3 regions of the Nonomuraea coxensis DSM 45129 genome follow, and region 1 is predicted to be linked to each of the others. Evidence: riboswitches for the same ligand, from Rfam matches in the RefSeq annotation. Region 1 holds a riboswitch; each other region holds the start of a gene.

What was found. Region 1 has a riboswitch for thiamine pyrophosphate ahead of Nocox_RS00635 (purine-cytosine permease family protein). Riboswitches for the same ligand answer to the same signal wherever they lie in the genome.
Region 2: linked by a shared signal. The riboswitch ahead of thiO (glycine oxidase ThiO) and the one ahead of Nocox_RS00635 (purine-cytosine permease family protein) in region 1 are both predicted to bind thiamine pyrophosphate.
Region 3: linked by a shared signal. The riboswitch ahead of Nocox_RS03470 (TenA family protein) and the one ahead of Nocox_RS00635 (purine-cytosine permease family protein) in region 1 are both predicted to bind thiamine pyrophosphate.

Annotation. Positions count from the first base shown of each region.
Region 1 is NZ_CP068985.1:129,538-132,762, reverse strand. It holds gene Nocox_RS00640 (methylated-DNA--[protein]-cysteine S-methyltransferase) at 1-306, shown strand, start outside; gene Nocox_RS00635 (purine-cytosine permease family protein) at 272-1,615, opposite strand; TPP riboswitch at 1,606-1,721, opposite strand; gene Nocox_RS00630 (rhodanese-like domain-containing protein) at 1,786-2,109, opposite strand; gene Nocox_RS00625 (Fpg/Nei family DNA glycosylase) at 2,136-3,014, opposite strand; gene Nocox_RS00620 (GOLPH3/VPS74 family protein) at 3,085-3,225, shown strand, end outside.
Region 2 is NZ_CP068985.1:3,225,089-3,228,313, forward strand. It holds gene Nocox_RS15015 (thiazole synthase) at 1-84, opposite strand, end outside; gene thiS (sulfur carrier protein ThiS) at 125-325, opposite strand; gene thiO (glycine oxidase ThiO) at 322-1,443, opposite strand; TPP riboswitch at 1,431-1,547, opposite strand; gene Nocox_RS15030 (NAD(P)/FAD-dependent oxidoreductase) at 1,629-2,792, shown strand; gene Nocox_RS15035 (Rv2175c family DNA-binding protein) at 2,823-3,200, shown strand; gene thiE (thiamine phosphate synthase) at 3,178-3,225, shown strand, end outside.
Region 3 is NZ_CP068985.1:669,416-672,640, forward strand. It holds gene Nocox_RS03465 (carbon starvation CstA family protein) at 1-1,146, shown strand, start outside; gene Nocox_RS03470 (TenA family protein) at 1,159-1,833, opposite strand; TPP riboswitch at 1,821-1,916, opposite strand; gene Nocox_RS03475 (DNA polymerase domain-containing protein) at 1,936-2,886, shown strand; gene Nocox_RS03480 (M28 family metallopeptidase) at 3,017-3,225, shown strand, end outside.

The sequences.
Region 1 (3,225 bases):
CGGCTGCGGGCCTTCGCCACGCCGGTCGACCTGGCGCTCGCCACGCCGTTCGCGCGCACGGTGCTGCAGAAGACGATGGCGGTCCCCTACGGCACGACCACGACGCTGGAGAGCATCGGCGAGAGCATCGGCCGGCCGCGCGCGCTGCGGGCGATCGGCAACGCGCTGGCCTCCAACCCCCTCTGCGTGATCGTCCCCTGCCACCGGGTGGTGCGCGAGGACGGCGCGCTCGGCGACTACGCGGGGGGCGTCGCCGCCAAGCAGCACCTGCTCAACGTCGAACGGCGCGCCTCGATCGGGCCGTGAGAGCCCCGGCGAGCAGCGTCACCAGCGCCGCCACCAGGGCCGCGCCGAGCGCGCCGTTCATCCACGGCTGGCGGGTGAAGCCGATCGCGTCGCGAAGGCCCGCCCAGATCCCGTCCCAGGCGGCGACGGTGGGCGTCGAGGTGGTCAGCCAGTAGGCGACGAAGCCGAGCGCCCACGGCACCAGCATGCTCCGGCGCGAGGGGGCGTCCTCGGCGGTGTTCCAGGAGCCGGCGCGGGCGAAGACGAAGTAGTCGACGGCCAGCACGGCGAACATCGGCACGAAGACCGCGCCGATCACGCCGAGGAACGCGCCGTAGGAGGTCACGTCCACGACCAGGGCGATGGCGACGGTCAGCACGCCGATCGCGACCGAGAACACCCGCCGGTCCACGCGCGGCATGAGGTTCTGCAGGGACATGGTGGTCGAGTAGACGTTCGCGAACGACTGGTCGGTCTCGCGCAGCACCAGGATGCCGAAGAACAGCGCGCCGAGCGGCGCCGCCACGAACGGCGCGAAGACCGCCGTGCTGTCGGCGGTGACGGCGGCGGAGCCGGCGATGGCGACCGCGTACACGCCGAGCCCCAGGCAGGCGACCTGGGCCAGCGTGTAGCCGCCGACGACGCCGGTGAACGCGGCCCGGCTGGAGCGGGAGTGCCGGGCGAAGTCGGCGGCCATCGGCACCCAGGAGACCGACAGGGCGATCACGTAGTCGACGGCGGCGGGGAAGGCGGTCCACGAGCCGCCGGCGTGCGTGGGGGCCTCGTTCAGGAAGAACCACGTGAACCAGAGCATCGAGACGATCACGCCGGCCGTGACGTAGCGGCGCAGCAGCCGGATCGAGCCGAGCGGCCAGATCGTCAGCGCGGTGGTGAGCACCCCGGCGGCGATCACCCACACCTGGTACGGCACCCCGCCGAAGATCGCGGTGGCGGCCTTGGCGATCACCCACAGCTCGAACGCCCCCCAGCCGAGCATCTGGACGATGTTCAGCACCGTGGGGACGTAGGAGATCCTCGCCCCGAACAGCCCGCGCAGCAGCACCATGGCGGGCTGCCCGGTCTGCGTTCCCGGGACGGCGGACAGGCCCACCATGGCGGTGCCGATGAGGCTGCCGACCAGCGCCGCGACGAGCGCGGCCGCCAGGCTGAGCGGAGCGTTGCCGAGGGGGTCGAGCAGGAACAGCGCCCCGGAGAAGCCGAGGAGGCTGACACCGAGGTTGGCCCAGAGGGCGCCCTGGTCGAGGACGCCCAGCGTCTTCGGCGACGCGCCGTCGAGGGTCAGGGGGACTTCGTCGGCGACCTGCGCCATCGCACGCTCCCTACGCCGGCATTACCCGGACAGGTTCAGGCGGTCGGCAGCGGCTGGAAAGCTGCCCTCTCAGCCCGGCGAACCCCGAGCTCCCGCGACAATCTGCAGTTTTCGCCCTCATGATGCCCCAATGGCGTCGAAAGCGCCATATGAGGATCGTCTCCGGCCGATCAGGCCACGAACGGCTCCTGGCCCGTCTCGCTCACCATGGGCAGGCGCGCGGCCTCCCACGACTGCATGCCGCCGCCGACGTTGACGGCGTCGCGCCCGAGCTGGTTGAGCCAGGCCGCGACCTGCAGCGACCGGCCGCCGACCCGGCAGACGACGTAGACGGTGCGGTCGGCCGGGATCTCCCCGACCCGGCCCTGGATCTGGGTCATGGGGATGTGCACGGCGTGCGGCGCGTGGCCCGCGAGCCATTCGTCCTGCTCGCGCACGTCGAGCAGATAGGCGTCAGCGGGAACCGCGCCGGCCTCGGTCTCAGGAACAGTCATGCTTCCATTGTCCCGCCCGCGCGAGGTCATTTGAGCAGCTTGGACATGCGCCGGTCGGCCAGCGGCTTGCCGCCCGTCTGGCAGGTGGGGCAGTACTGCAGCGAGGAGTCGGCGAACGACACCTCGCGGATCGTGTCGCCGCACACGTCGCAGGGCTGCCCCGCCCGGTTGTGCACGCGAAGGCCCGACTTCTTCTCCGCCTTGAGGTCCTTGGCCGCGAGGCCGTGCGCCCGCTCGACGGCGTCGGCGAGCGTGGTGACGATGGCCTCGTGCAGGTCGGCGACCTGCGCGTCGGTCAGCGTTCCAGCGATCTTGAACGGGGACATCCGCGCCGCGTGCAGCACCTCGTCGGAGTAGGCGTTGCCGATCCCCGCGATGATCTTCTGGTCGCGGAGCAGGCCCTTGATCTGCGTACGGTTGCCGCCCACGATGCGCTTCAGCGCGTCCACGGTGAAGGCCGGGTCGAGGGGGTCGGGGCCGAGCGCGGCGACACCGGGCACCTCGTCCGGATTTTTCGTGACATAGATGGCGAGCCGCTTCTGCGTCCCCGCCTCCGTCAGCTCGAACCCCGGCGCCAGGCCCTCGTCGTCCGGCGCGAAGCGCACCCGAGCCGCGAGCGGGCCCTTGCCCGGCCGCACCGGCCTGGCCCCCGACAGGTCGTCGCGCCAGCGCAGCCATCCGGCCCGCGCCAGATGGATGACCAGGTGCAGCCCGTCGCAGTCGAGGTCGAGGAACTTGCCGTGCCTCGCCACCCCGGTCACGGTCAGCCCGCCGAGCGCCGTGACCGGCGGATCGAACGTCTTGAGCGCCTGGATGCCGACCACGTCGACGGCCATGATGGACCGGCCCACCGCCCTTTCGCGCAGGAAGTGGGCCAGAGACTCCACTTCGGGAAGTTCCGGCATGCCCCCAGCGTACGGTGCGCACCGGACCATCCACAGCCTGTGGAAAGCGCCGGGCGATTAGTGTCGGGGCATGAAGGTGACGATCGCCGAAGAACTCCTCCTGCTCGCCTACAGCGAGGACGAGGGCAAGCAGCTCATCAGCACCATGCAGCTCGACCCCGCGCTGGCCGGCGCGCTCCTCGCCGAGCTCGCCGTCGAAGGCCGCGTCGAG
Region 2 (3,225 bases), 3.1 Mb from region 1:
CATCGCCACCGTGGTCAGCTCGGTGCCGGACGCCGCCAGCGCCTGGTCGAGCACCTCCAGCGAGGGGGCGCCGCCGGTGCCCATGATGAGCCGGGAGGAGAACTTCTCCCCGGCGATGATCAGATCATCCACCCTGCACCGCCGTCAGCACCTCCACGCGGTCGCGCTCGCGCAGCGCCGTGGTCTCCCAGGCGCCGCGCGTGACCACCTCGTCGTTGACCGCCACGGCGACCCCGGTGGTCGCCGCCGTCAGGGCCCGTACGGCCTGCGCCACGGTCGTGCCGTCGGCGACCTCGTGCGCGGCCCCGTTGATCTGCACCATCATGCGATCTCTCCAAATCTCGCCGGCGAGCACAACGCCGCCGGCCCGCCCTCCTCGCCGCCCGCCTCCCCGGCCACCAGGGCCGCCGTGAGGGGCGCGAGCAGCACACCGCCCCGGTGGTGGCCGGTGGCGAGCACCAGCCCGTCACCCGCCGGCCCGACGATCGGCACGTTGTCCGGCGTGCCGGGGCGCAGGCCCGCCACCACGTCGGCCAGCTCCAGCTCGGTCACGCCCGGCACCAGCTCCCTGGCGTCGCGCAGCAGCTCGTACAGGCCGCCCGCGGTCACCCGGGTGTCGAAGCCCAGCTCCTCCTGGGTCGCGCCGACCACCAGCTCGCCGTCGCCCCGGGGGACGAGGTAGACGGACGAGCCGTGCACGGAGCCGCGTACGCACCGGGTCAGCAGCGGCTGCGGCGAGCGCAGGCGCAGGATCTGCCCCTTGACCGGCCGCACCGGCACCCCGGCCAGCCCGGCGCTCCAGGCCCCGGCCGCCAGCACCACCGTCGTGGCCGCAAGCTCCGCGCCCCCCTCCAGCCGCACCCCCACGACCCGCCCAGCAGCCCCGTCCTCGCGCAGCAGCTCGGTGACCCGGGTGCGGACGATCGGCACGGCCCGCCGTTCCAGTGCGGTCAGCAGCGCCGCCGTCACGCGGCGCGGGTCCACCCAGGCGTCCCCGGAGGCCAGCAGGCCGCCGCGCACCGACGGCGCCAGCATGGGCTCCAGGCGGCGGCACTCGCGCCCGGTCAGCCGCTCCACCGGCAGCCCCAGCTTGTCCATGAACGCGGCCAGCTCGTCCAGCGCCGCGAGGTCGTCGGCCCCGAACGCCACGTCGAGCGTGCCCTCGGCGCGCAGGTCCACCCCGCCCGCCCCCTCGGGCAGCCCCGCGTCGGCGGCCAGCTCGGCGGCGAAGGCCGGCCAGCGGCGCAGCGACGCGAGCCCGAGCCGCAGCAGCGGCTCCTCGGTGTAGGTCACCTCGCTGACCGGCGCCAGCATGCCCGCCGCCGCGTGCGAAGCCCCGCCCGCGGGATCGGGGTCGACCACGGTGACCGGCCGCCCCGCCCGCGCCAGCCGCCACGCGACCGACAGCCCGACGATCCCGCCGCCGACGATGACCTCCACCATGCGCTCCCTTCGCCGGCATGATCCGGATCAGGTGTCTTGCGGTCGAAGGCCCGACGCAGCCTTCCTCTCAGCCCGGTCACGGCCGGACTCCCGCGCGTCTTACGCCCCCACCCTACGACGTCCCCGGCGGCTCCAGGCACGACCCCCTTCGCCGCCGGGCCCCGTACCCGTCTATGGTCTTGGTCGTGGACCATGTCGTGGTGGTGGGAGCGGGCCTGGCCGGCGTACGCACGGTCGAGGCGCTGCGCGGGCGCGGATTCGGCGGCAGGATCACCCTCGTCGGGCGGGAACGCCACCGCCCCTACGATCGCCCGCCCCTGACCAAGAGCGTGCTGCTCGGCGAGTCCGACACGACGTTCGTCGACACCGACCTCGCCGCGCTGCGCGTCGCCTTCCGACCCGGGGTGTCCGCCACCGCGCTGCGGCCGGGCGCCGTCGAGACCACCGAGGGCGAGCTCCGCTTCGACGGGCTGGTCATCGCCACCGGCGCCGACCCGGTCCGGCTGCCCGGAGACGGCCCCCAGCACGTCCTGCGCACCCTCGACGACGCCCACGAGCTGCGCGCCGCGCTCGTCCCCGGCGCCCGCGTCGTGGTCGTCGGCGCGGGCTGGGTGGGAGCCGAGGTGGCCACGGCCGCCCGCCGCGCCGGCTGCGTGGTCACGGTGGTCGAGGCCGGCCCCGCGCCGCTCGCCCTCGCCGTCGGCGCGGAGATCGGCGCCCGCACCGCACGCTGGTACGACGGCATCGACCTGCGTCTCGGCGCCATGGTCCACTCCGTCGAGGAGGGCGGCGTCGAGCTGGTCGGCGGCGAGTTCCTGGACGCGCACGTGGTCGTCGCCGGCATCGGCGTGCGCCCGGCCGTCCAGTGGCTGGCCGACGCCGACCTCGACCTGCACAACGGCGTCGTCGTGGACGAGCACCTGCGCGCCTCGCTGCCCGGCACGGTCGCGGTGGGCGACTGCGCCGCCTGGTGGTCGCGCCGCTTCCAGGACCGGCTGCGGGTCGAGCACTGGGACACCGCGCTCAACGCCCCCGAGGTCGCCGCCGCGAGCCTGCTCGGCGAGGACGCCGTCTACGACCCGGTCCCCTACTTCTGGTCGGAGCAGTTCGGGCACATGGTCCAGTACGCCGGCCACCACCCCGCGGGCGAGCGGCTGCTCTACCGCGGCGGCCCCGAGGGCAAGTGGTCCGCCGTATGGCTGAGGGGCGACGACACTCTCGCCGCCGTGTTCGCCGTGGACCGGCCGCGAGACCTCGTCCAGGGCCGCCGTATCATCGGCGCGGGCTCCCGGCTGGACGCGGAACGCCTGGTAGATCCAGAAGTACCCCTACGGGATTGTGTTGTTTGAGCAAGCACGGCATGTGGTAGTTGTGGTTCCGTGACGCTTTATGTTGCACAGATCGACCGGGAGACCGACCAGCTCGTCAGCGAGTGGCTCACGCTCCCCGAAGTGGCCAAGCGCCTGGATCTCCCGATCGGGCGGGCCAAGCAGCTCCTCAAGGATCACAAGCTCCTCGGCGTCCGCCGGGAGGGCGGCGGGTCCCCACAGGTGCCCGCGGTGTTCCTCGACGGGAAGGACGTGATGAAGGGCCTGCCGGGCACCCTGACCGTGCTGCGGGACGCCGGCTACGACGACGCCGAGTCCCTGCGCTGGCTCTTCACCCCCGACGACTCCCTGCCAGGCTCGCCCGTCGAGGCGATCAGGGCCGGCCGTCACACCGAGGTCAAGCGGCGTGCCCAAGCCCTCGCTTTCTGACGCCCGCCTCTATCTCTGCACCGAC
Region 3 (3,225 bases), 540 kb from region 1:
GTGTTCATCATCATCGCCTGCGGGGCGCTGTCCGGGTTCCACGCGCTGATCTCCTCCGGCACCACCCCGAAGCTGATCCAGAAGGAGACCCAGGTCCGGATGATCGGCTACGGCTCCATGCTCATGGAGTCGTTCGTGGCGGTCATGGCCATCACCGCGGCCTGCGTGCTGTCGCCGGGCCTCTACTTCGCGATGAACTCCCCGGCCGGCGTGCTCGGCGCGACCGTCCAGTCGGCCTCCGAGGCGGTCGCGAACATGGGCTTCACGATCACGCCGGAACAGCTCCAGGCCGCGGCGGCGGCCGTGCAGGAGGAGACGCTGATCGCCCGCACCGGCGGGGCTCCCACGCTGGCCGTCGGCATCTCGCAGATCTTCTCCGGCTTCCTCGGCGGGACCGCGCTCCAGGCGTTCTGGTACCACTTCGCGATCATGTTCGAGGCGCTGTTCATCCTCACCACCGTGGACGCCGGCACCCGGGTGGGCCGCTTCATGCTCCAGGACACCCTCGGCAACCTGTGGAAGCCGATGGCCCGGGTGAGCTGGTGGCCGGGGCTCGTGGGCTCCAGCGCGGTGGTCGTGGCGGCCTGGGGCTACTTCCTCTACCAGGGCGTCAACGACCCGCTCGGCGGCATCAACCAGCTCTTCCCGCTGTTCGGCATCGCCAACCAGCTCCTCGCGGCGGTGGCGCTCACCGTGGCGACCACGCTGCTGATCAAGAGCGGGCGGCTGAAGTGGGCCTGGGTGACCGGGGTGCCGCTGGCCTGGGACGTCGCGGTCACCCTGACGGCGAGCTACCAGAAGGTCTTCTCCGCCGACCCGACGCTCGGCTTCTTCGCCCAGCGCGACCGCTACCAGACCGCGCTCGACCAGGGGCAGCTGCTCGCGCCCGCCAAGTCGACGGACGCGATGCGGCAGATCGTCATCAACTCCACCGTGGACGGCGTCCTGGCCGCGCTGTTCGCCGTCATGATCGTCATCGTGATCCTGGACGCGGTCCGCGTGTGGGTCAAGGCGATCCGGGCGCGCGAGCCGCTGCCGACCACGGAGGAGCCGTTCGAGGAGTCGAAGCTGCTCGCGCCGTCCGGCCTGATCGCCACCCGCGAGGAGAAGGAGGCGATGGCCGCCCGCGGCGCCGCGTCCGGCTAGCCCGGCCGGAGGTCAGGGCGCGAGCCAGCGGGCCGTCGGCCAGCCCTCACGCCGCCAGGCGCTGTCCCAGAACATCCACTCGTACGCCGCCGCCGTCAGGTAGGCCCGCTCCATCGCCGCTCGCGTGTCCGCGTCCGCGCCGGCGGCGAGCCGGTCGGCGATCGCCCTGGCCCGCGTCACCGACGCCGCGAACTCCGGGTCCGAGTAGGTGGAGATCCACTTGCCGTAGGGGTGGCCGCCGAGGTCGCCCGCGCGCCCCAGCAGCGCCTCACCCACGTCCTGGTAGATCCAGAAGCACGGCAGCACCGCCGCCACGAGCACCGGGTACGGCGCCGCCAGCGCCGTCGCCTGAAGGTAGGAGGCGTACGCCAGGCACGTCGGCGACGTGGCGACCCCGGCCGTGTCGGCGCCCAGCTCGGCCACGTAGCCGGCGTGCAGCAGGCGCTCGGCGGCCAGCGCCGTGTGCGCGCTGCTCGCGAAGAACGCCGCCTCCTCCGGGTCCGTGGCCCGCGCCGAGGCGGTGGCGAGCGCCCTGGAGAACGCCTCCAGGTAGCGGGCGTCCTGCACGATGTAGAACGCGAACCGGTCGGCGTCGAGGGTGCCGTCGCCGAGCGCGACGTTGAACGGGTGGCCGTGGATCGCGGCCATCAGGTCGGTCGTGCGCGACCACATGTCATCGCAGAACATGACGTCCCTTCGCTAGTGCGAGCTAGATCAGGTTCGACGGGTGTGATCTCAGCCCGGATCGCCGGGCACCCCGCGTCAGTCGGTCACTATATCGTGGGCGGGGTGACCGGCGAGGAGACCCGTGAGGGCGTGACGCTGACCAATCTCGACCAGCCGCTGTTCGACGGCGCCGAGGCCACCAAACGCGACCTGGTCGACTACCTCGACGCGGTCGCCGGCCGCCTGGTGCCGGTGCTGCGCGACCGGGCGCTCTCCGTCGTCCGGGTGCGCCCCGGGCAGGAGCCGTTCATGCAGAAGAACCTGCCGAAGTACGCCCCTTCGTGGATCGCGCGCGTCTCGGTGTGGGCGGACTCCTCGCGGCGGCAGGTGACGTACGCGCTGGGCAACGACCGGCGGACGCTGATCTGGTTCGGCAACCAGCGGGCGGTGGAGTACCACCCGTCGCTGTTCGCCGGCGACCAGGTCACCCACCTGGTGCTGGACCTCGACCCGCCGGAGGGCTCGGAGTCGTTCGGGCTGGCCGTGCGGGCGGCGTTCCTGGTGCGGCAGGCGCTGGCGGAGGCGGGGCTGGCGGGCGCGGTGAAGACGAGCGGGGCCAAGGGCGTGCACGTGTTCGTCCCGGTCGAGCCCGGCGTCCCGGTGCCGGACCTGGCCGCCGCCACCCGCGCGATCGGGGCGCGCGCCGAGCGGCTGGACCCGGCGCTCGCGACGACGGCGTTCATCAGGGAGGACCGGGAGGGCAAGGTCTTCATCGACTCCACGCGGGCGGGCGGCGCGACGGTCGTGGCCGCCTACAGCCCGCGGATCCGGCCCGGCGTGCCGGTGTCGTTCCCCGTGCCGTGGCCGGACCTCGACCGGGTGACGCCGCGCGACTTCACCCTCAGGACGGCGGCGGCGCTGGTCGAGCGGGACGACCCGTGGGCGGGGGCGATGCCCGCGCCGCAGCGGCTGCCCGCGGACCTCGTGGAGGAGGGGCACACGATCCCGGTGGCGCGGGTGCAGGCGATGCACGAGGGGAAGCGGCGGGCACGGGCCCGCCGCGACGCAAGCTGAAATATCGCGATTCCGTGGCAATAGTGGGCCTTCTCAGGGGCTCAGTTGCCGGGTTACGTTCGCGTTCGGCGCGGCTCGGGGGGACAACGCGCGCCGTACCTGATCCCGGCACCAGGGAGAGATCCGTCGCATGCGTATGCGCAGATTCGCCGCCGCACTAGGACTACCCGTCGCCCTGCTCCTCGCCACGGTCCTCGCCGCGCCACCCGCGGCGGCCGCCCAGGCGCGGACCGGCGGCCTCGACGACGTCTTCGCCAAGCTGCTCGTCAAACAGGTCAAGGGCACCAACGTCACCAAGCATCTCAAGGCGTTCCAGGCCATCGCCGACGCCAACGGCGG